DNA from 3 places in the Halomonas sp. MES3-P3E genome. Region 3 is predicted to be linked to each of the others. Evidence: predicted binding sites of a transcription regulator. Region 3 holds the regulator's gene; each other region holds the start of a gene.
The links. Region 3 encodes sigma-54, which starts transcription at its own class of promoters, with help from an activator protein. Its sites were predicted from a motif close to TGGCACNNNNNTTGCTNT; they were not measured.

Region 1: the regulator sigma-54 is predicted to act here: its motif matches at 4,175-4,192, upstream of CXF87_RS12950 (P-II family nitrogen regulator).
Region 2: the regulator sigma-54 is predicted to act here: its motif matches at 5,454-5,471, upstream of speB (agmatinase).

The regions. Positions count from the first base shown of each region.
Region 1 covers NZ_PJBT01000182.1:70,729-78,483, forward strand. The annotation lists gene CXF87_RS12930 (LysR family transcriptional regulator) at 1-889, opposite strand, end outside; gene CXF87_RS12935 (ferredoxin--NADP reductase) at 1,069-1,845, shown strand; gene glnK (P-II family nitrogen regulator) at 1,930-2,268, opposite strand; gene CXF87_RS12945 (ammonium transporter) at 2,440-3,687, opposite strand; gene CXF87_RS12950 (P-II family nitrogen regulator) at 3,761-4,099, opposite strand; gene CXF87_RS12955 (accessory factor UbiK family protein) at 4,457-4,804, shown strand; gene CXF87_RS12960 (hypothetical protein) at 4,912-5,136, opposite strand; gene CXF87_RS12965 (AraC family transcriptional regulator) at 5,207-6,178, shown strand; gene CXF87_RS12970 (TonB-dependent siderophore receptor) at 6,338-7,755, shown strand, end outside.
Region 2 covers NZ_PJBT01000193.1:37,696-45,450, forward strand. The annotation lists gene CXF87_RS20870 (aldehyde dehydrogenase family protein) at 1-1,239, opposite strand, end outside; gene CXF87_RS20875 (5-guanidino-2-oxopentanoate decarboxylase) at 1,249-2,892, opposite strand; gene CXF87_RS20880 (YjiH family protein) at 2,903-4,285, opposite strand; gene speB (agmatinase) at 4,424-5,374, opposite strand; gene CXF87_RS20890 (sigma-54 interaction domain-containing protein) at 5,595-7,019, shown strand; gene CXF87_RS20895 (ABC transporter ATP-binding protein) at 7,133-7,755, shown strand, end outside.
Region 3 covers NZ_PJBT01000021.1:151,042-158,796, forward strand. The annotation lists gene CXF87_RS07905 (KdsC family phosphatase) at 1-246, shown strand, start outside; gene lptC (LPS export ABC transporter periplasmic protein LptC) at 247-816, shown strand; gene lptA (lipopolysaccharide transport periplasmic protein LptA) at 828-1,337, shown strand; gene lptB (LPS export ABC transporter ATP-binding protein) at 1,349-2,098, shown strand; gene CXF87_RS07925 (RNA polymerase factor sigma-54) at 2,222-3,637, shown strand; gene hpf (ribosome hibernation-promoting factor, HPF/YfiA family) at 3,736-4,044, shown strand; gene CXF87_RS07935 (PTS sugar transporter subunit IIA) at 4,049-4,519, shown strand; gene rapZ (RNase adapter RapZ) at 4,631-5,563, shown strand; gene CXF87_RS07945 (HPr family phosphocarrier protein) at 5,609-5,878, shown strand; gene pmbA (metalloprotease PmbA) at 5,882-7,222, opposite strand; gene yjgA (ribosome biogenesis factor YjgA) at 7,331-7,755, shown strand, end outside.

The DNA of each region.
Region 1 (7,755 bases), on a different contig from region 3:
TAGCCCCAGCGGTCATTTCACGGCATAGCCGCAAGAACTCACGCACACCGGTGGTGAGGTACTTGTGGCGGTGCCAGATAAAGGTGAACTGACGCTTTAAATCCAACTCCGGCGTGGGCAGCGGTACCAAACTGCCGCGCCGGAAGGCATCGCGTAGAGCGAGGCGTGAAACACAGCCAATCCCTAGCCCCGACTCTACCGCCCGTTTAATACCTTCGGTGTGTTCAAGCTCCAGCAGGGTATTAAACCGGCTGCGCCGGTGGCGTGCGGCGTGCTCCAGCGTCATCCGCGTGCCCGAGCCCTCTTCACGCATGATCCAGTCTTCACGCAGTAGTTGCTCTAACTCAAGGTGCTCACGGCCTGCCAGTGGGTGGCGCGGCGAGCAGAACACGCACAGCTCATCTTCGACCCAGGGCTGGCTGATGATCATCTCATCGTCGCACTGCCCCTCAATCAGCCCTAAATCCAGCGAATGTTGACGCACACCTTCGATTATATGGCGGGTATTGCGCACTGCTAAGCGCACTCGGCTGCCGGGGTGGCGCTGCATAAAGTCGCTGATCAGCAGCGTGGCGAGATAGTTACCGATGGTTAGCGTGGCGCCTACCTCCAGCGACCCAACCCCCTGTTGACCACGCAGGAGTTCTTCTATCTCTTCCCCGCGGTCGAGCAGCGCCACCGCTTTGGGCAACAGTTGAAAGCCGAGTGCGTTGAGCTTTAAGCGCTTGCCGATGCGATCCAGCAGCTGGCAATCGAACTGCCGCTCCAGCTCGGCAAGCGCGGTACTGGTCGCTGACTGAGACATGGAGAGCGCCCGCGCCGCATGGGAGACGCTCTCATGCTGGGCGACCGCTACAAAAACTTCCAACTGCCGCAAAGTGTAGTGCATAGAGCCTGACCTTTATTTGATCTATATCTATTTTTCAGATAACCGATATCAATATAATTCACTTAACAGATATACCACCCTTTGCTTAGACTTGCTGGCAACTTATTTAATCATTTTTATTCTTTTTAAGAATATGCCCGATGCAGTAGCGCGTCCGCATCGGCTAAGGGAGAAGCGGCATGAGTAAGTTTGCTCTGGAAGAAGTGCTTAGTGTTCATCACTGGAACGATACCCTGTTCAGCTTTCGCACCACACGCGAGCGCAGCCTGCGTTTCAAAACCGGTCAGTTTGTAATGATTGGTCTGGAAGTGAATGGCAAGCCGCTAATGCGCGCTTACTCAATTGCCAGCCCCAACTATGAAGACCACCTTGAGTTCTTCAGCATCAAAGTGCCCGATGGCCCGCTAACCTCACGCCTACAGCACTTGAAAGTGGGCGATCAGATCATGGTCAGCCGCAAGCCAACCGGCACGCTGGTGACCGATGATCTACTGCCTGGTCGTAACCTTTACATGCTTTCGACTGGTACTGGTCTGGCGCCCTTTATGAGCTTGATCCAAGACCCCGACGTTTACGAGCGCTACGAGAAAATCGTGCTGGTACACGGTGTCCGTGAGGTCTCTGAACTGGCTTACGCCGACTTCATCACCAAAGAGCTGCCTGCGCACGAGTACCTGGGTGAAGATATCACTGAAAAGCTGGTCTACTACCCCACCGTTACCCGTGAAGAGTTCCACACCATGGGCCGCCTGACCGACCATATCCGTACCGGTAAGCTGTTCGAAGATACTGGATTGCCGCCCATCGACCCGCGCCAGGATCGTGCCATGATCTGCGGTAGCCCCGCCATGCTGGATGATACCAGCGCACTGCTTGATGAGCTGGGGCTCAATATCTCGCCGCGCATGGGCGAGCCGGGCGACTACGTGATTGAACGCGCTTTCGTCGAAAAGTAAGTTAACCACTAGCCATTAAAAACCCCCGCTAATCGGTTTGAGGATATAAACCGGCTAGCGGGGGTTTTGTATTCTGGTGCGTTGTTAAACGGCGTCTTTGCCCGTTTCACCAGTACGGATACGAATTACCTGCTCCAACGGCATCACAAAAATTTTGCCGTCGCCGATTTTACCCGTGTTAGCGACTTGGGTGATGGCATCGATCACCTGCTCGGCCATATCGTCGTCCACGGCTACTTCCAGCTTCACCTTGGGCAGGAAGTCCACCACATACTCAGCGCCACGATACAGCTCGGTATGCCCTTTCTGACGCCCAAAACCTTTCACTTCCGTCACCGTAATACCCTGTACACCGATGTCGGAGAGCGACTCGCGCACATCGTCAAGCTTGAACGGCTTGATAATAGCTGTGATCAATTTCATTACCATATCCTCTAACTGGGTGGCCGTGATGGGGTTGAGTTGAAGGGCTGCAAGTATCGCAACCGATAACCGCTACTCACCAGCATACACCGCTATCGACAGAGAATAAAAAAGCCTCCCACTTTAGGGGAGGCTATAAGGAGCACACCAGCTCAATGGGTAGGCATTACCTTATTTCTTAATACCAAATTCGGGGTAGGCTTCGAGACCACATTCAGCGATATCAACGCCTTCATACTCTTCTTCTTCGCTGACCCGGATACCCATGATGGCTTTCAGGATTAGCCATACCACCAGGCTTGCCAGGAAGACCCAACCGAAGATACCGGCAATACCGATGATTTGAGCACCAAATGACGCGCCGTCGTTGTTCAATGGCACCGCCAGCACGCCCCAGATCCCGACAACACCGTGCACTGAGATCGCGCCGACCGGATCATCCAGTTTCACTTTATCGAGGGTGACGATGGCAGCGACAACGATGATGCCGCCCACTGCACCAATAATCGTGGCGCCTAGTGCGGTCGGAGAGAGCGGATCAGCGGTGATTGCCACCAGACCCGCCAGCGCACCGTTCAGTGCCATGGTCAGGTCCGCTTTACGGAACCACAGTTTGGCCAGAATCAGTGCCGCAATCACACCACCTGCTGCTGCAGCGTTGGTATTTACAAACACTTGCGCCACGTTATTCGCAGAATCGACGGCCGCCAGCTTGAGCTCGGAACCACCGTTAAAGCCGAACCAGCCCATCCAAAGAATGAAGGTACCCAGCGTTGCCAGCGGCATGTTGGCACCGGGAATCGCGTGGATAGAACCATCTTTGCCATATTTGCCTTTACGCGGCCCGAGCACGATGACACCAGCGAGTGCTGCAGCTGCACCGGCAAGGTGCACAATGCCTGAGCCAGCATAGTCAGAGTAGCCAACTTCAGACAACCAGCCGCCACCCCACGTCCAGTAGCCAGACACCGGATAGATAAACGCGGTCATCACCACTGCAAAGGCCAGGAATGCCCACAGCTTCATACGCTCGGCCACGGCACCCGACACAATCGACATGGCGGTGGCGACAAAGACTACCTGGAAGAAGAAGTCAGAACGCATGGAGTAGTAGGGGGCGTCATCGCCGCCTGCGGTCACCGCATCAACGCTGTTTTCAGCGCCAATCAGGAAGCCTAGGTTAGGCAGAAAGCCGCCAGCGCTGCTGGAGTACATGATGTAGTAGCCCACCAGCAGGTACATGGTGCAGGCAATCGCAAACAGCGCGATATTTTTGGTCAGAATTTCAGCGGTATTTTTGGAGCGTACCAAGCCCGCTTCCAACATGGAGAAGCCTGCGGCCATCCACATCACCAGCACGCCGCAAATTAGAAAGTAGAACGTATCGAGCGCGTAGCTCAAATCAGCTAACTCATTCATAAGGTGTTCCCCGTTATTCTATGAGAAGTTATACGCAAAAGACGGCTATGCAGCCCTGTTCGCGTGGCGTCCGTTATACGGCGTCAGCGCCACGCTCACCGGTGCGGATACGAATCACGTCTTCCAGTGGCGTAACAAACACCTTGCCGTCACCGATTTTTCCGCTGTTGGCTGCGCTACAGATTGCGTCCAGCACGCTTTCTAATCGTGCATCGTCGACGGCCACTTCCACTTTTACCTTGGGCAGAAAGTCGACAACGTATTCGGCGCCACGGTACAGCTCGGTATGCCCTTTCTGACGGCCAAACCCTTTAACTTCAGTAACGGTGATGCCCTGAACTCCGTTGTCGGCGAGTGCCTCACGAACATCGTCGAGCTTGAATGGCTTGATGATAGCGGTGATGAGTTTCATCCCGGATCTCCCCTGCTGGATAAGTCCTGCTAGATTGGTAGCGGCACAGCCGCCAGAATAAGCACCTGAACCGTTAATGCGCATACCGTGCCAGCTGACTTTTTTTTCTTATAATTCAGCTAATTAGACAACAAGGAAAGTCTTTCAAAGCGCTTAATCTCGTCAAATCCATCGTCACACCACGGCTATTGCACCAAAAAAAGGCGTAAGCAAATGTTGCCTGCTCCATTTCGATGCAAACCACCCGCTGAGCAGTTAATCCATTCGACACATGCGAATTCGCCAACTGTTGCGTATCCTTACGGTAAGCCGTTTTTATATATGTTCATTTAGTGAGTTATTAAGGAGAGAGCAGCTATGGCGCCTCAAGACCGCATCAGCCGACTGGCCCAGCAGATTGGCGACCGTTTACAAAACGCCTCTCAGGCACCGGAAGATATCCAAAAAGGCGTACAGCAAGTCGTGCGTGGCGCCTTCGACCGCCTTGAGCTTGTTTCCAGAGAAGATTTCGATATTTTGATGGACGTACTGCAGCGCACGCGTTCGCGGGTAGAGGCGTTAGAGCGCCAAGTGGCTAACCTTGAAGCAGCCGTTGAAGCCTCCACAGCGCCAACCGCCACGCCAGTAGAAGCAGAAGTACCGCCGGTGCCGACGCCAGAGCCAGACAGTGACAGCAATGAAGACGAAAAACCGACCAAACGGTAAACCCATTTACTGCCTAGTCAATTAGTTAGCGGTTATCGGCAATAGCGTGACATCACCTATTGCCGACGTCTGCCGTCATGATGGTCGCCTTGCTCTATCATGCCCTCTCAGCCCTCCCCATCCTCATAAATACGAATCAATATCATTGACATTTTAGCTGTCAATGATACCTTCCTGGTGTAGCCGTTATCTTCAAGCGCCATTCGTTCTTCGCTAGTGGAGCCGTTGAGAAAGGCGACCTGGTAAAAATAAGTCGCGTGCAAGCACCAAGATAGATCAAACCGGTGCCGACGCCGCTGCGGGATGGCCTCTGCCAGCGCAGATTTTTTCATTTTGACGAGTCGTCTTGCGTACTGATGCGCCAATTTGATGCATATCATTGAAAACAATAGCGCATGACCTATGAAATCACTCGCGACTCACCCGCCTATAAACCAAACACAGCAGACCCTGACGTCGCAGTCGCTGGAACAATTGGGGTTGCGCTTCGGCATCGATTATCGAATTGAGGGGAGGTGTGCAAAAGTAGCGCCCGTCGCCCAAGGCCAAGTACATGATGTCAGCCTTTCCCCGTCGCTCCATTTAACGCTCTCGGACCTACAGGTTGAGCGTACCTACTGGTCGACTTCCCGCCAGTCAGTGCCCTGGTTCATTAGCGTTGTGCTCGAAGGTCATATCACCGCCACGGTGGGTTCTGAATGCTTTGCCCTCATGGCAGGCGATGGGCTGTGCGCGCACTTCAATTCTCAGCATTCGCTCACGGTCTGTCAGCCCGCCCAGCCGCGCCTACGCACGGTGAATCTTGCAGTACTCGCAACAGAACCTCATGGGCTTCCTCTATCCCCCGCAGCCCCGCTGTTGCATCGCTGGCGGCTACCTGAAGCGCTGCTTCTGGCCCTGCGCGCCAACATCGACCAGCCGACAAGTGCTTGCCGGCAACCGCTGGTGTGGCAAGGGCTAGCGCTACAACTACTCGGTCATGGCTTACCCGCTGACCCGTTATCGCCGCTGGCGGCACGCTCTGCCTCCCATCACCGTGAAACACGCTTAACCTCTCGAGACCGCGGCTGTCTGGCGACGCTTCACCAGCAGATTGCCGATCAACCAATGAAGAACTACTGCTTGGATGGCTTGGCCCGTGATGTAGCCATGAGCCCTAGCAGCCTGCGTCAGAAGTTTCGCGCCTATTACGGTTACTCACTTTTTGAGCACCTGCGCCAATGCCGCTTAACCCAGGCATATCACGATCTGCAGCGTGGTTATAGTGTGCAGCAGGCTGCCCATGCGAGCGGTTATCGCCACGCCACTAATTTTGCCACCGCTTTCAAGCGCGCTTTTGGGATGGCGCCCCACGCTGTGTTGAAACGCCATTAAGACACCACTCACTTGTCTTTAGCAGTAAGTTCCTCTCCCAGGCATTTTTTGGCATCAGGCATAACACCTTTGTCATTGCGCATACCTTTCCACTGCAATAAAAAGTAATAATTCTCATTAACACGTTTGCTTCATTGCTTTTTATTGCAGGTACCACCCATGCTTACTTCCCATCATCGCTTTCTACGCTCTCCGCTTAGCGCCGCTGTTATCGCAGCACTGTCGGTATCACCGCTTTATGCACAGGAAAACACCACGCTGGGTACCGTCACGGTGACCGCTCAGCAGGCCGCCACCAAAGTCGAGACGCCGTTTATCGAAACACCCCAGAGCGTCTCTACCATTACGCGCGAACAGATGGATAACCGCGGTGTAAGCACCGTTCAGCGAGCCACTGACTACACGCCCGGCGTTTATAGCAATCAAATCGGCGCCTCCAACCGTTTTGACTATCTCGTGCTGCGCGGGTTTTCGGACGGTAGCTTGAGCAATACTTTCTTAGATGGTTTGAAGATCATGGGCGATGCCAACTCCCATAGCAGCATGCATATCGACCCGTGGTTTCTAGAAAGTATCGAAGTAGTGCGCGGGCCCGCCTCGGTGCTCTATGGTCGTGCCTCCCCTGGCGGAGTGGTCGCCCTGAACAGTAAGCGGCCCGAATTTGAACAGGGCGGTGAGCTGCGTTTTCGAGTGGGTAATAATAACCAGCGCAGCGCCGCTTTTGACCTTACCGGGCCACTTGGCGCTGAGCAGCGGGTGGCCTTTCGCCTGACCGGCATTGCCAGCGCCGCGGACACCCAGTTTGGCCCGGCAGAAGAGGAGCGCTACGCCATTGCGCCCCGGCTCGCTTGGGATATCACCGATGACACCAGCCTAACGGTAGAAGCCTACTTGCAGGATGAACCCGAAGGCGGCTACCACTCCGGCGTCCCCTATGAAGGCGCCGTGGTCGCCCACAATGGCCGTAAGATCAGCAACAACTTCTTTGATGGCGAAGAGGATTACGACACCTATGAGCGCACCCAGCGCATGGTCGGCTACGCCCTGGAGCACCGCTTTAACGATCAGGTGACCGGTCGGCAGTTGATGCGCTACCTCAATTCAGATGTGGTGCTCAATCAGGTCTACGGTTTTGGCTGGACCTCGCCTACGTCTGATGAACTCACCCGCTACTACTCCGGCAGCAATGAATCGCTAGACGCCTGGACGCTCGATAACCAGTTAGAAGCCAACATTAGCAGTGGCTTTATGGATCACACGCTGCTGTTCGGGGTGGATTACCAGCAGCGGGAAAACGACGTCTCTTGGCCATCCGGGTATTTTCCGTCGATCAATGCGTTTAACCCTGTGTATGGCAGCGAACCCATCGAGTTTTACGCCCCGGTGCGGGAACGCCACGAAATCGACCAAACCGGCGTTTACCTGCAAGACCAAATCGCCCTCAATGACTGGCGCTTCACCCTGGGCGGCCGCTACGACTGGGTGAATATCGACAATACCAACCGCGACAGTGGGGATACCAGCTCGCTCAGCGATACCCAGTTCAGTGGCCGCGCCGGGGTGGTCTACCTGTTCGA
Region 2 (7,755 bases), on a different contig from region 3:
GTCGTTGGCAAGCTGAATGGCTTCGGCTTCACTTGCGACGCTGCGTGCGCAGAGCACCGGGCCAAAAACCTCTTCTTTCCATAGGCGGCTCTCGAGCGGTACATCGCGATAAAGCGTGGGTGCCAGGAAGTAGCCCTGGGCAGGTAGCGTGCGGTGTTGGCCGTCGCGCACCACCGTAAGACCTTCCTGTGCAGCAATATCCAGATAGCGCTGCACCGCGTCGCGCTGTTTGGCGCTAGTCAACGGCCCTAAGTCGGTGCCTTCGACAAGCGGGTCGCCCAGCGTAATCGCATCCATACGCTCTGAAAGCGCAGCGTAGAGTGCTTCTGCTACGTCTTCGTGCACCAATAAACGCGAGGTCGCAGAGCAGATCTGCCCGGCGTTGAAGTAGATGCCGGCCATTACCCAGTCAGCGGCTTGGGCAGGATCAGCGTCTTCCATCACCAAAATCGGAGACTTTCCACCCAGTTCCAGCGATACGCCAGCGGTGCGAGCGCTGGCCGCTTGCATCACCGTTTCGCCTACACGGTTACTGCCCGTAAAGGAGATTTTATCCACCCCAGGATGATTAGTTAGCGGTGCACCGATGCCCTCGCCGTCGCCATTGAGCAGGTTCAGCACACCCGCGGGTAGCTCAACCTCTAACGCAATTTCTGCAAGCACTTGCTCGGGTAGCGGCGTCACTTCCGAAGGTTTTAGCACCACCGTACAGCCAGCGGCCAAAGCGGGCGCCAGCTTCCAGGCGCTGGTGACCAGCGGGAAATTCCACGGCGTTATTAATCCCACAACGCCAGCGGGGTCGTGGTAAGTGCGCGCCTCAACGCCCTCCATTTCCACATTGACCAACTCCCCCTGACGGGCATCCAGCGCCTTGGCCTGCTTGGCATAGTAGCGGTAGCAGGCAATCGCATCGTCCAGATCAATACCCGCTTCCACCAGTGGCTTGCCGTTATTGGTCGCCGAAAGCGTCATCAGCGACTCCCGACGGGCTTCCAGTGCATCGGCAAATCCATCAAGGTAGTTTGCACGTGCGGTACCGCCCAACGCCTGCCAAGCGGGCTGCGCCTGCTGGGCGGCTTTAACGGCGGCGTCTACATCTGCAGCATCCCCCGCCGTGACTTGAGCAATACGTTCCTCGCGGTAGGGGTTCATCACATCGAGTAGGCGAGCTCCCGAAGATGCGACCCACTGGTTGTTGATGAACTGTTTGTTAATTAACTGCTGGCTGAGTGACTGCATGGAAATATCCTAGTCAGAAAATGCACACGCACGCTGCCAGGCAGCGGCGTCAATTTCGATCAGTAAAGGCCCGGTGGCTACGCGGTTGGCGAGCGCTTTGGCGAGTTCGGCAGGACTTTCCACTAGCATGCCGGGGCAGCCGAAACCTTCAGCCAGGGTGAGAAAGTTGGGTGCCTGAATATCCACGCCCAAGCGGGCCACGCCATTAGCATCCATATAGCGACGAATCTCTTCGTAGCCAGCGTTGTGCCAAAGCACAATCACTATGGGCAGGCGCTCTTCTACCGCCGTTGCCATTTCCGAGAGGGTAAACATCACCCCACCATCACCAACGAGAGCCACCACGGGCAGATCAGGCCGTGCCAGTTGGGCACCCAACGCCGCCGGTAGCCCATAGCCCAAGGTGCCGTAACCCGTTGAAGCATTGAAATAGCGCCGGGGTGCTGGCTGACTGACCAAGTGGTTACCGGCATATACCGGTGCGGTGGAATCACCTACCAAAATCGCCTCGGGGAGATAATCAGCCAGGGTTTTATAAAGCGGCACAAAGTCGGCAAAAGCAGGATCGTTTACCAAATTAAGCGCGCCCAACGCTGCGGCGGTTCGCTCAGTGCCTTGACGCTTCAGTGGTTCGGGGAAGTGACCAAGCAAAAGCTCCAAACTGCGTCCTGCATCACCCACTAGGCCAAGCGTGGTGCGCTGATTGCGCACTAGCTGCTCAGGGTCGAGGTCGATACGAATCAGCGTGCCGTTGAGGTGAAAGCCGCCATCAAAAACGACGTCATAATCGGTCTCACCCAACTCGGTACCTATCGCCAGAATCACATCGGCGTTGGCGGCTAGTTCACGAACCGCGGGCAGTGCGGCATTGGCGCCCAAATCCAGCGGGTGGTCGCGGCCTAGCAGCCCTTTGGCATTAATCGTCGTTACCGTCGGGGCATCGAGTTTTTCTACCAATGCTCGCGCTGCTTCCGGCGCTGAAACGCAGCCTCCGCCCAATAGCACCAGGGGCTGTTTCGCCGCTTGAAGCAAGCGTGCAGCCTCGACCAAGCCTTCTGGATCAGGCGCCGCGCGATAAAGCGTGGGCGCTTGCCAACTGGCCGGCACATCCACCGGGGCATTAAACAGATCGATAGGGATTTCAATATGCACCGGGCCTGGGCGCGCGCCGTTGAAAACGGCGAAGGCGCGGGCCAACACCTCGAGCAGTGTATTGGCATCCAACAGGGTGTGGCTAAACCGCGCCACGCCGCTGATCATCTGCTGTTGGCTGGGCAGCTCGTGCAGCCGCCCTTGGCCTAAGCCCAAGGTATCGCGGCGGTTGACGCTGGAGATCACCAGCATGGGGATGGAGTCCGCCAGGGCCTGGCCCATGGCGGTGGCAATGTTAGTCATGCCCGGCCCGGTGATAATCAGGCATACCCCCGGTTGGCCGCTGGCGCGGGCATAGCCGTCGGCCATAAACCCCGCGCCCTGCTCATGGCGCGGGGTTATATGCTGCACATCGCTGCCTTCCAGACCACGATAAAGCTCTATTGTATGCACGCCGGGGATGCCGAACAGGGCGCTCACCCCGTAAGTCTCCCGCAGCAGCCGAATGAGTAGCTCTGCACAGGTCATGGCGGGTTGTTTACGTGCTTCTTCAACGCTCATTACAGCCCCCTTAGAAGAAAAATGTATGGGCCATAAAGGCGATGATGGGCAGCGTAATCGCGGTACGCAGCAGAAAGATGGCCACCAGTTCCCAGAGTTTGATGGGGATTTTCGACTTGAGCAGCAGCGCGCCTATTTCAGACATGTAAATTAGCTGGGTCAGGGAGAGGCAGGCAATCACAAAGCGAGTGAGCTCGCTTTCAATATTGGTCGCTAATACCGCCGGTAGGAACATATCGGCAAAGCCAACCAGCGTGGCAGGTGCTGCCGCTTCTGCCTCTGGGATACGCAGCAGTTCCAGCACCGGTACCATCGGGTAAGAGAGCCACGTAAACAGCGGAGTAAACTCCGCCAGAATGAGCGCCACCGTGCCAATGGCAAACACCAAGGGTAGTAAACCTAGGAAAATATCCATCACGTTGAGCAGCGCCAAACGTGCTAGTTCGCGAGGACCGGGAGCACCAGCGGCGCGATTGGTGGCTTGAATCAAGCTATAGCGGAACAGGCCGACTTTTTCGGTACGTTCTTCGTTTAACTGACAGCCGACCGGCTCATAGTAATCATTGGACTTGCGCGATAGCGGTGGGATTCGCGGCACAATGACCGCAGCGATTAGCCCTGCCACCACGACCGTCGTGTAAAACTGCACAAACAGGTGGTTAATATCGACGAAGCTCGTCACTAACAGCGCAAAGGCAATGGATACCACAGAGAAGTTGGTAGCAATGACAGAGGCTTCGCGGCCATTGTAATAGCCCTGCTCATACTGCTGCGTGGTAATGAGGACACCCACGGTACCCGACCCCATCCATGAGGCAGTGGCATCAATGGCACTGCGTCCCGGCAGGTTAAAAATTATCCGGAACGGCTTGCGTACCATGCTGCCGATAAACTCCATAAAGCCAAACTCGACCAGAAACGGTAGCAACAGCGCGGCAAAGAAGAAGAAGGTTAAGAGCACCGGCGCAAGATCATTGAGCATGACGCCACCGGTAAAGGAGGCAGTGACGAATTCAGGCCCAAACTGGAAATAGGTCATCACCGCAAACAGTGCGCCTAATACGCGCATAGCCAACCACAGCGGCCCAACATGAAACATCTCATGCAACATGCCTTTTTTGGCCCAGGCTGGATCAGCCAGTTTGGCATAAACAGTGATTATCACTGACAGACAAAGCACGACTACCGCGATAGCAGGCAGCGCTGAGCCTAATAGCGTTTGCAAGCCTTCCGCCATGAGGCCCATACCAATATTGATGGTATCGCCAAATTGAAAAGGGACGAGAAACAGCAAAACCCCAATTAAAGAAGGCACTATAAACTTCAGTAAATGCGCCTGGGGGATCGGCCCCGACGAGGTCGGCTCTTCGGTCTTAACGTTGCTATTCGACATAGGGTTCACCTATTGGAAGTGATTATTGGAGGTGGGCTGGCGGCGTCCTGGCAGGAAGTAGACCTTCCTGCCATATGTCTTTTTATTAGCGCCTTATCAGGTCGGCGCCTTTTAAATCAAAACCGTCTTAAGAGCGGCTTAGTCGCCACGCTTCACGCCCGGCAGGACGCAGAGCATTTCATACAGCAGCGTGGCGCCCATCAGTGCGGTGTTGCCGCTGGGGTCGTAGGGCGGGGATACTTCCACCAGATCACAGCCGACAATATTCAGGCCCAAGGCGCCACGAACAATTTCCAATCCCTGAGTAGACGTTAGGCCACCCATCTCTACCGTGCCGGTACCGGGGGCAACAGAGGGATCCAAACCATCAATATCGAAACTGATGTATACCGGAATATCGCCCATCTGTTCGCGCACTTCCTGCATCAACGGCGCTAGCGAGCGGTACCAGCACTCCTCAGCGGGAACAACGCGGAAACCTTGATCGCGGCACCAGTCGAAATCCTCAGCGGCGTAACCCGTACCACGCAGGCCGATTTGTACGACCTTACCGTGGGCCAACAAGCCCTCTTCCTGAGCACGACGAAATGGCGTGCCGTGAGCAATCGGCTCGCCGAACATATGCTCGTTTACATCGGCATGGGCGTCGATATGAATCAACCCCACCGGGCCATGCTTTTTGGCCATGGCGCGTAGAATTGGCAGGGTCAACGTGTGTTCGCCGCCCAGGGTCATCGGAATGCAGTCATGCTTCAACACGTCGTCGTAGAAAGCGGTGATGATGTCGACGCTTTTCGGCAGGTGGAAGGTGTTGATGGGTACGTCGCCAATATCGGCTACCTGGAGGCTTTCAAACGGCGCGGCGCGGGTTGCCATATTGTAGGGGCGCAGCATGCGCGACTCATCGCGGATCTGGCGCGGCCCGAGGCGCGTGCCGGGGCGGTTCGAGGTACCGATATCCATGGGAATGCCGATAAACGCCGCATCTAAACCTTCAGCGGTGTCTTGGGTAGGCAGGCGCATCATGGTGGCGGGGCCTGCAAAGCGCGGCATGGTGTTGCCGCCCAGCGGCTGGTTGAACTCCGACATACACATCTCCTTGGATTTGTTGTGACGATTTAGCCTATGCAACTTTCCTGACTTTCAGCCTTAGCTATCTCCTATAGGCGTTGCACAGATCATGCCAAGTCGTAGATCCCTATAAAGCGGTGGGATTACCGGTCAAATGATGCAAAAATGAATCAATTTAACGCTTAGTCAATTCATTATTGAATCAAAGATTCAATAATGAATTATTTGAAGGGAGTCGATGGCAGTGAGTGAAATAGACAGACGTGTGCTGCAAACCATTGTAGAGACTGCTAACGATCACTTCTTTATCGTCAGTGGCGATGGACAAATAGTCGATATTAGCCCAGGGGCCGAAGCGGTTTACGGGGTATCACGAGAAGAACTGCTCACCAGCAGTGTGCAGCAGTTGCAAGCGGCCGGGGTGCTCAAGCCCTCTATCACCATGGAAGTGATGCGCACCCGCCAACCAGCGCAGCTCATGCAGGTCACTGGAACAGGCCGCCGGGTCATCGCCGAAGCTTACCCTGTGTTCGTCAATGGCAAGCTAGAGCGCATTATCAGCCGCTCCCGGGATTTAACCGACTTGCAGCTATTGCAGGACGAATACGCGCTGCTGCAAAAACGCTTTAGCGAACACTTAAAACGCAGCCAGGCCGCCCCGGATGCGGAAGAGCAGGCGCTGGATGATGCCCTGGATAACCTGCAGGTGCGCAGCAGCGTGATGCGTGAAATTGCGCTACTGCTTAAGCGGGTCGCACCATCAGATGCCAATGTGCTAATGCTGGGTGAATCGGGCGTGGGTAAAACCGCCTTTGCTAAACAGCTACACCGCTGGAGCCAGCGCTGTGACGGGCCGTTTATTGACGTTAACTGCGCGGCCATTCCTGAGAATTTGTTTGAGTCCGAGATGTTTGGCTATCAGCCCGGCGCTTTTAGCGGTGCGGCGCGGCAAGGTAAGGCGGGACTGTTGGAGCAGGCCGAGGGCGGCACGCTGTTTTTGGATGAAATAGGCGAACTGCCGCTGCTAATGCAAACCAAACTGTTAAAGGTCATTCAGGATGGCAGCCTGACTCGGCTGGGTGACACCCGCTCTCGCAAAGTCAATTTTCGTTTGGTCGTGGCCACTAACCAAGACTTGGCTAAACAGGTTGAGGCTGGGCAGTTTCGGTTAGACCTTTACTACCGTCTCAATGTGATCCCGGTCACCCTGCCGCCCCTTCGCGACCGCCGGGAAGATATCCCAGACCTTGTCGAAGCGTGTTTAAACCGGCTCAACCAGCGCTATGGGCGGCAGAAAATTCTCGACACCCGCGTTTGGTCGACCCTGATGGGCAGCGAATGGCTGGGCAACGTGCGTGAGCTGGAGAACTGGCTGGAACGGGCGTGGCTTTCCAGCCCCACGGATCAGATTGAGGTGCCTGCCGCTCAACCATATACCGAACAACACCATGCAAGCCTGCCGAGCTCGTCACCAGCAACGTCGATACCTGCGCTGGAACCTCATGAAACACTTAAGCAGTATATGGCCCGTTTAGAGCGGGAAACGCTTGAGGCGCTGTGCACCACTCACCTCAGTACCTATGCCATCGCCGAGCGGCTGGGCATCAGTCAGTCCAGCGTGGTGCGTAGGCTTCAGCGCTATGGCATTAAAGTTGCCAAATGATTTTCTGCTTGACACAGCGGCTGTCATAAACGATCCATGTAAGTGTCATACAACGGCAACACCTTCAACACAAGCTGAACCAATAACAACCAACAGCCGGTGATGTGTGTGCTATGTCAAACCAATCGCGTATCCGCCTGGAACGCGTCACCAAACGTTGGGACGCGACTGCTGCCGTCGATGATATCTCCTTCGACGTCACGCCTGGGCAATTTGTCATTCTGCTAGGCCCTTCGGGCTGCGGCAAATCTACCACGCTGCGTATGATCGCAGGCTTGGAAGAGGCCAGCGGCGGGCATATCTATATTGGAGAGCGTGATGTGACACGCCTGCCACCCGGTGACCGTGGGCTGAGCATGGTGTTTCAGTCCTATGCACTGTTCCCGCATTTAAGTGTTGCCGACAACATCGTGTTTGGCCTGCGCAGTCGTAAAGTACCCAAAGCCGAACAGCGCGAACGGCTCGCCAAGGTTGCCGAGCTGGTCGATCTCACCGATTACCTGGCCCGCAAACCTGCCCAGCTCTCTGGTGGCCAGCGACAACGAGTGGCGCTGGCACGCTCAATTATCTCCGAACACCCCATTTGCTTAATGGATGAGCCGCTCTCCAATCTGGATGCGCGGCTGCGAAGCGATATGCGCAGAGAAATCAAAGCGTTGCAAAGTCGCCTAAATATGACGGTGATTTACGTCACCCACGATCAAGTTGAGGCCATGAGTATGGGTGATCGCGTCAT
Region 3 (7,755 bases):
CGTCTCGATATAGAGTTAGAGCAGGTGGCCTACTGTGGTGACGACCTACCTGACTTGGCCGCTATTAAGCGTTGCGGCGTCGGCATTACCGTCCCTAATGCGCCAGATTACATGCATACCCACGCCGACTGGACCACGGAACGTCTAGGTGGCCACGGTGCCGTCCGCGAAATCTGCGATACGCTGCTTGAAGCTCAAGGGCACTGGAGCGCGGTGCTCGACACCTACCTGCACGGCCGCAATTAAATGGTTAAACGCTTTAAAGTACGCATCTGGTTAGCCGGACTGGTGATTGCCTTAGGGGCTTTATTGGTATGGCTTGACCCCCGCGGGCCTCAAGACATTAGCATCGATCCCGACGCGCAGGCTCAAGAGCCAGGCCACGTACTGGAAAATGCTGAAATCACCCTGTTCGGCGATAACGGCAACGTTATGCAGTCGCTAAAAACGCCGCGGCTTATTCATACGCCGCAGCGAAGCGAAACCTGGACGGAAGAACCACAAGCGGTACTGTATGATAGTGAGAATCGTCAGTGGCTGGCTAGCGCCGAAGTAGGCACGCTCAACACTGTTACACAGGCCCTGCTGATGTCTGGCTCGGCCAGACTGATCGCCCCGGATGAAGGCTGGCAGCTTGATACCGAGCTATTGCATTATGATGGCCTTAATCAACATGCTTGGAGTGAAACACCGGTATTACTGCAGCAACCACCCCAGCAAATGAGCGCTTCACGTATGGACGCGTGGCTTAACACCAGCCAGGTCCGCCTAAATGATAATGTGCGCGGCACACACCCCCCGGCCACGCAACCTTAAGAGGAGCCGCCATGAAAGCCATTATTTATACAGCCCTTTTCTCCACCACTCTTTTTGCCCTCACGATGCCGTTATCGGCAATGGCCCAAACGTCACAACAAGCCCCTGTAGAAGTAGAAGCCGACCGCTTAGATCTGGACCAGCGGGCAGGCACCGCCGTTTACACCGGGGATGTAGATATTCGCCAAGGCGAAATGCAGTTGCGAGGCGAACGGGTAGAGATCGAACGCAACGAGGCTGGCGAACTATCGAAAGCGACATCCACCGGCGAACGCGCCTACCTGCGTCATCAAGTTGAAGGCCAAGATGGCCCCACTGAAGGCTGGGCGCGACGGATTATTTATCACGTCGCTGAGCGCCGCGTAGAGCTGATTGACCAAGCCGAGCTGATCCAGCTCGAGGATACGTTCACCGGCGGGCGCCTTGAGTATTTTATTGACCGTGAAGTGATTCAAGCACGCTCTGACGTTGACGGCAGCGAGCCCCAGCGCATACGTATGACCCTTCAGCCTGAACAATAGGGAGCCAAGCCTTGGCAACTACAGACACTGCGCCAATCAAAACCCTATATGCCCATCACTTGGCCAAAAGCTATAAGCGACGTCGAGTCGTAAAAGACATCAATTTAGAGATCTCCCAAGGCAGCATCGTGGGCTTACTGGGCCCTAACGGCGCGGGCAAAACCACCTCGTTTTATATGATTGTGGGGCTGGTGAAATCCGATGCTGGCAAAGTGGGTATCGACGATGTAGATCTAACCCGCGCGCCAATGCATGAACGCGCTGCGGCGGGTATCGGCTACCTTCCGCAAGAAGCGTCTATTTTTCGTAAATTATCGGTTGCCGATAATATTATGGCGATACTCGAAACACGCAAAGAACTCAGCCGTAGCGACCGCGAGCAGCGCCTGGAAGCGCTACTTGAAGATTTTCACATTACCCATATTCGCGACAACCTGGGCATGAGCCTTTCAGGCGGTGAACGCAGGCGTGTGGAGATTGCTCGCTCACTGGCGACAGAACCCGCATTCATTCTGCTGGACGAGCCCTTTGCTGGCGTAGACCCCATTTCGGTGGGCGAGATCAAAACCATTATTCGGGCATTAAAGCAGCGCCACATCGGCGTACTGATCACCGACCACAACGTTCGCGAAACCCTGGATATTTGTGATATCGCCTACATCGTGGGCGATGGTCAAATCATCGCCAGCGGCTCTCCAGCCTCGATACTCACTAACCAGAAAGTGAGGGAGGTTTATCTAGGCGCTGATTTCCGCCTCTAGCTTATTTTTCACTTCTAATTAGCGCTCTACAACAACTTTACTACCAATGGCATGCTTATTGCACTTGCACCGGAGACCTACTCACACTAGGGTGGAGCATTCTGATTAACGAGTGGTTCTCAGATGGTCATGAAAGCTTCTCTTCAACTGCGCATGGGCACACAGCTGACCATGACACCTCAGCTGCAGCAGGCCATTGCTCTGTTACAGCTATCAACGCTGGACTTACGTCAAGAAATTCAGCAGGCCCTAGATGCCAACCCCATGCTGGAACAAGAGGATGAATTTGGCGAACAGGCTGCCAGCGAGCCCAAAGAGGAAGAGTGGTCAGAGAGCATTCCCACCGAGCTCTCGGTAGATAGTGATTGGTCTGACACCTACCAAGATATAGGCAGTCACGGTGGCTCCAGCAGCGAAGGACCTGATTTTGAGCGCCAAGCGGCTGGCCAGAGTCTTCATGGGCACTTGCTGTGGCAGCTCGCCATGACTGATTTTGGCGCGCGAGAGCAACTTGTCGCAGAAAGTCTTATCGACGCGCTAGATGCTAATGGCTATTTAACTCAGCCGCTCAACGATATCCGTGAAGGGCTTCGCGCCCAAGGTGTCGATGGGCTTAGCCAGCGCGAAGTAGAAACTATTCTGCTTAAGCTTCAGCAATTTGAGCCAACAGGGATATTCGCCCGCGACCTGCGTGAGTGCCTGATGCTGCAGCTGGCCATTCTTCCCGAAGATACGCCGTTGCTGGTTCCTGCCCGCCGCTTAGTACGGCAGTTTCTGGAAGCACTAGGCAAAGATGACATGCGCTTACTTAAACGCCGTCTGGGACTCGATGATAACCAGCTGGCTGATGTCATTCTCCTCATTCGTAGCCTTGATCCACGCCCAGGCAGCGCCTATGGCGATACCGATGATAGTTATGTAACGCCCGACCTGGTCGTACGCCATGACCACGAAGGCTGGCACTTAGAGCTCAATCCTGAGGCATTGCCAAGGCTTCGCATTCAGCCCGACTACGCAAGCTTAATAAAGCGTGCGGATAAAAGTCAGGACAATCAGTTTTTAAAAGAACACCTGCAGGAAGCACGCTGGCTGATCAAGAGCCTCTCTAGCCGCAACGATACGCTACTGCGCGTTGGCCGCGAGATTATCACCCGGCAAATTGGCTTTTTAGAACACGGCGAAGAAGCCATGAAGCCGCTCATATTGGCCGATATCGCCGAGGCCGTGGAAATGCACGAATCGACTATTTCCCGGGTAACCACTCAGAAATTTATTCATACGCCTCGCGGCGTATTTGAACTCAAATACTTTTTCTCAAGCCAAGTCAGCGGCCAGGATGGTGACAGCCATTCAAGCACCGCTATCCGCGCTCGGCTGAAGAAATTGGTTCAAGAGGAGCCGCCAGGCAAGCCGCTTTCTGATAGCCGCTTAGTCACGCTATTAGGGGAGGGGGGAATTCAAGTAGCGCGTCGAACGGTGGCTAAATACCGTGAAGCCATGGGCATTCCCTCCTCTAGCGAGCGACGTCGTTTGCGCTAGCACAAATCAACGTTTTAGGGAAACTCTCGACAAGGGCTTTGCAACGCGGCAAAAAGGGTTACAATCGAAGTACAGTCCGATGGATAAGGAGTACGTCAATGCAAGTTAATATCACTGGTCATCACGTAGAACTGACTGACGCCTTGCGTGACTATGTCAACGAAAAGCTTGAACGTGTAGAGCGCCATTACGACAACATAACCACGGTGCAAGTCACCTTATCTGTGGAGAAAGAGCGCCAGCAGGCCGCCTGTACGCTGCACGCAGCAGGTGCTGATTTACATGCGGAAGCCCTAGACAGTGATATGTACGCCGCTATTGACGCATTAGCGGACAAAATTGATCGGCAACTCGTTAAACATAAGGAAAAAGCACAAGCTCGCGCCCAAGGCGCAGGCGTGCGTTAATTCAATGACGTTGGAAACCATACTCCCCCCGGAACGAGTTCTCTTTGACGTCCCCGGGGGCAGCAAAAAAAGGGTGCTGGAATTTTTCAGCACCTTTATCGCACAAAATACGCCCAGCCTGGACAGCCAAGAAGTGTTTAGCCGGTTAATCGGTCGAGAACGCTTAGGCAGCACCGGTATCGGCAATGGCGTGGCTATCCCACACGCACGCAGCCCGCACTGTTCGGCGCCTATCGCTGGTTTTTTAAAACTGTCAGAAGCGATTGATTTCGACGCCATTGATGGCGACCCAGTTGATCTGGTGTTTGTCCTACTTGTACCCGAAGAGGCAGACGACACGCACCTATCCCTACTCGGCCAGGTAGCGACCATCATGAATGATGCGGATACTCGCCACCAGCTGCGCAAGGCAGGCAGTCAGCGCGAGCTGCTTGAGCTTATTACCGCCAAAATGCGTGAGCATTCAACGTCCTAAGTCGTTAACGCCAATTTAAGTTGTGAAAGCCAACTAATGGTATTTTACACGCTAAGTTGATGCTTCGCCCACCACCCCCAATGCAGCTTGATCTAAGCAAAGCGAGACTCTATGCAACTGGTGATCATTAGCGGCCGCTCCGGGTCAGGTAAATCTATCGCCTTACAAGCGCTTGAAGATCTTGGCTACTATGCGATTGATAACCTCCCTGCCATGTTGCTGGGGTCGTTGGTGGACGAATTACGCGACCAGGGCGACCGCGCCCATTTGGCGGTCAGTATTGATGCCCGTAACTTGCCTGGCGCCCTGGCACGACTGCCCTCTTTATTAGAGGATTTGCGGCAACGTAAAATTGATTTTCAAGTGATCTATCTGACCACTGATGCGCGCATCCTACTTGAGCGTTACTCCGCAACACGGCGGCGGCACCCGCTGACGCGCGATAGCGAAATGACGCTTGAAGAGGCTATCAATAAAGAAGAAGAAACGCTGCTCGACATTCGTGATCTAGCCGATTTATTGATCGATACCTCGAGGCTATCAGTTCACGATTTGCGTCGTCGCATTACCGACCAAGTCGCCCATCAGCGGCGCGACAAGCTCACGCTGACGCTTGAGTCGTTTGGTTATAAGCGCGGTGTACCGTTGGATGCTGATTTGGTTTTCGACGTGCGCTGCCTGCCAAACCCATATTGGGACCCAACGCTACGCCAATTCACAGGCCGCGATGCGAACATAGTGGCCTTCTTAAGCGGTTATCCCATCGTAGACGCCATGACTAACGATATTCAGGCTTGGCTTGAGCGCTGGCTGCCCGCTTACCAAGATAGCCAGCGTAGCTACATGACTATCGCGATTGGCTGTACCGGTGGGCAACACCGCTCGGTCTATATGGTCGAACAGCTAGCAGAGCGATTAGTACACAGTATGGGCGAAATTCAATTACGTCATCGCGAGTTAGGCTTGCAGTACACATTAAATGAACAGCTAGCTGCTCCGCCCGCCAGCACATCCCAAACCGACGAGCAGCAAGCAACGTCTTAAGCGCTTCTATCCATTAATGACACCACTCGGCGAAAAGGAACCAGGGTGCCAGAAAGAATTCTCACACTTACCAATCAACGCGGCCTGCATGCACGCGCGGCGACCAAACTGGTAAAATGCGGCCAACAGTTCACGGCGACAATACGTGTTCAAAAACAGCAACAGGTCGCTGACGCCGCCAACATCATGTCACTGCTGATGCTCGCGGCCCCTTGCGGTACCGAGCTAACCATCAACGCTGAAGGCGATGACGCCGAACAGGCGCTTGATGCTATTCAAGCGCTGTTCGATGCTCGTTTTGAGGAAGATCAGTAGCTTTTAATCTCCCGCTACGGTCATGGCATCAATTAACCAACTACCCGTGTGAACACTGCCACGGGTATCGGTGTCATCGCCAATCCCCACTAACCCGGCAAACATCCGCTCCAGGTTCCCAGCGATCGTAAACTCCTCGATCGGGTACTGTACTTTTCCATCCTCTACCCAAAACCCTGCAGCGCCACGTGAGTAATCACCGGTCACGCCGTTAACGCCCTGCCCCATCAGCTCGGTTACCCAAATACCCCGGCCCATCTCTTTTAATAGACTGTCACGGGATTGCAGTGGTGCCACCAAACGCACATTTCGTGCCCCACCGGCATTACCCGTGGTTTGCATACCCAGCCGACGAGCGCTGTAGGAAGAGAGCATATAGCTGGCAATGCTACCCTGATCGATAAAACGATTATTACGGGTTTGCACGCCCTCGCCATCAAACGGCGAACTCGCTGTGGCACCGATTTCCATTGGACGTTCTTCAAGGCTGAACCAATCGGGAAACAGCGGCGTGCCAAGCCGATCACACAGAAACGAGGCTTGGCGATATAAAGCACCACCGGCTAAACCACTCAGTAAATGACCAATCAAGCCACTGGACAGCGACGGGTCAAATAGCACTGGAAAGGTACCCGTGGGCGGACGTTTTGCGCCGAGCCTGCGCAGCGTACGCTCGGCGGCCTCACGGCCCACCTCGGCGGGGTCGCGCAGTGCCTTGGGATCGCGTGCAGAAGTGTAGTCGTAGTCGCGCTGCATACCGCTCGCATCCTGTGCAATCAGCATGCATGAAAGAGAGTGACTACTGCCCTTTTGGGTGCCTAAAAAGCCGTGGCTATTAGCATAAACGCGCACGCCTTCGCCACTCGAAAGTGATGCGCCATCCGACTGAGAGATACCGTCAACATCACGCCCCGCCTGCTCGCAAGCAAGCGCTAGCTCGATCGCCTCATCGGTTGTGAGTGCCCAGGGGTAATGCACTTCCAGATCGGGTAACTCGGTGGCCATCAACGATGCATCGGCCAACCCGGCGGCCGGATCTTCTCCGGTATAGCGGGCAATCGCCAGCGCTTTTTCTACCGCAGCCTGGATCGAGGCACTGCTAGCATCCGTTGATGAGGCACTACCTTTACGCTGGCCTACGTAAAGCGTCACGGCGATGCCCTGATCACGGGATAACTCAACCGTTTCAACTTCGCCCTGGCGTACGCTCACACCTATTCCCTGATCGACGCTTGCGCCTACTTCGGCAGCATCCGCGCCCAAGCGCTTTGCCAGCGCTAGCGCCTCTTCGGCCCGCGCGGTCAGTAACGACTGCTGCGCGGATGCATCAAATGCCTGTGCCATATGGCCTCCTTTCTCAACCGAATGTCTCCAAGAGAATGTCTTCGGCGAATCAATGTTGTACTCGCAGCTGGTATAATGCCGCAACGAATTTTATCTGTGAGCCACACTATGCGTAAGCAACGTCCCGACCCCGTTGAAGTAGAAGAGCAGGAAGAACGCCCAAGCAAGTCGCAACTCAAACGCGAAATGCATGCCTTACAGGCACTTGGGGAAACGTTAATCGCCATGCGACCGGCAGAGCGCGCCCGCTTTCCCCTTTCTGACGATATGCTGCGCGCTATCGAGGAAACCTCGCGCATTCGTTCTCATGAAGGCCGCCGCCGCCATATGCAGTACGTCGGCAAACTTATCCGTAAAGAGGACCTCGCCGCCATCCAAGGCGTGTTCGACTCCATTGATCAAGAGCAGGAACAGCGCGACCACGCGTTTCACCGTCTCGAAAAATGGCGTGAACGCTTAATTGACGAAGGCGATGATGCTGTTGACCTGTTCATGGAGGAGCATCCCGATGCGGACCGCCAAACGCTGCGTCA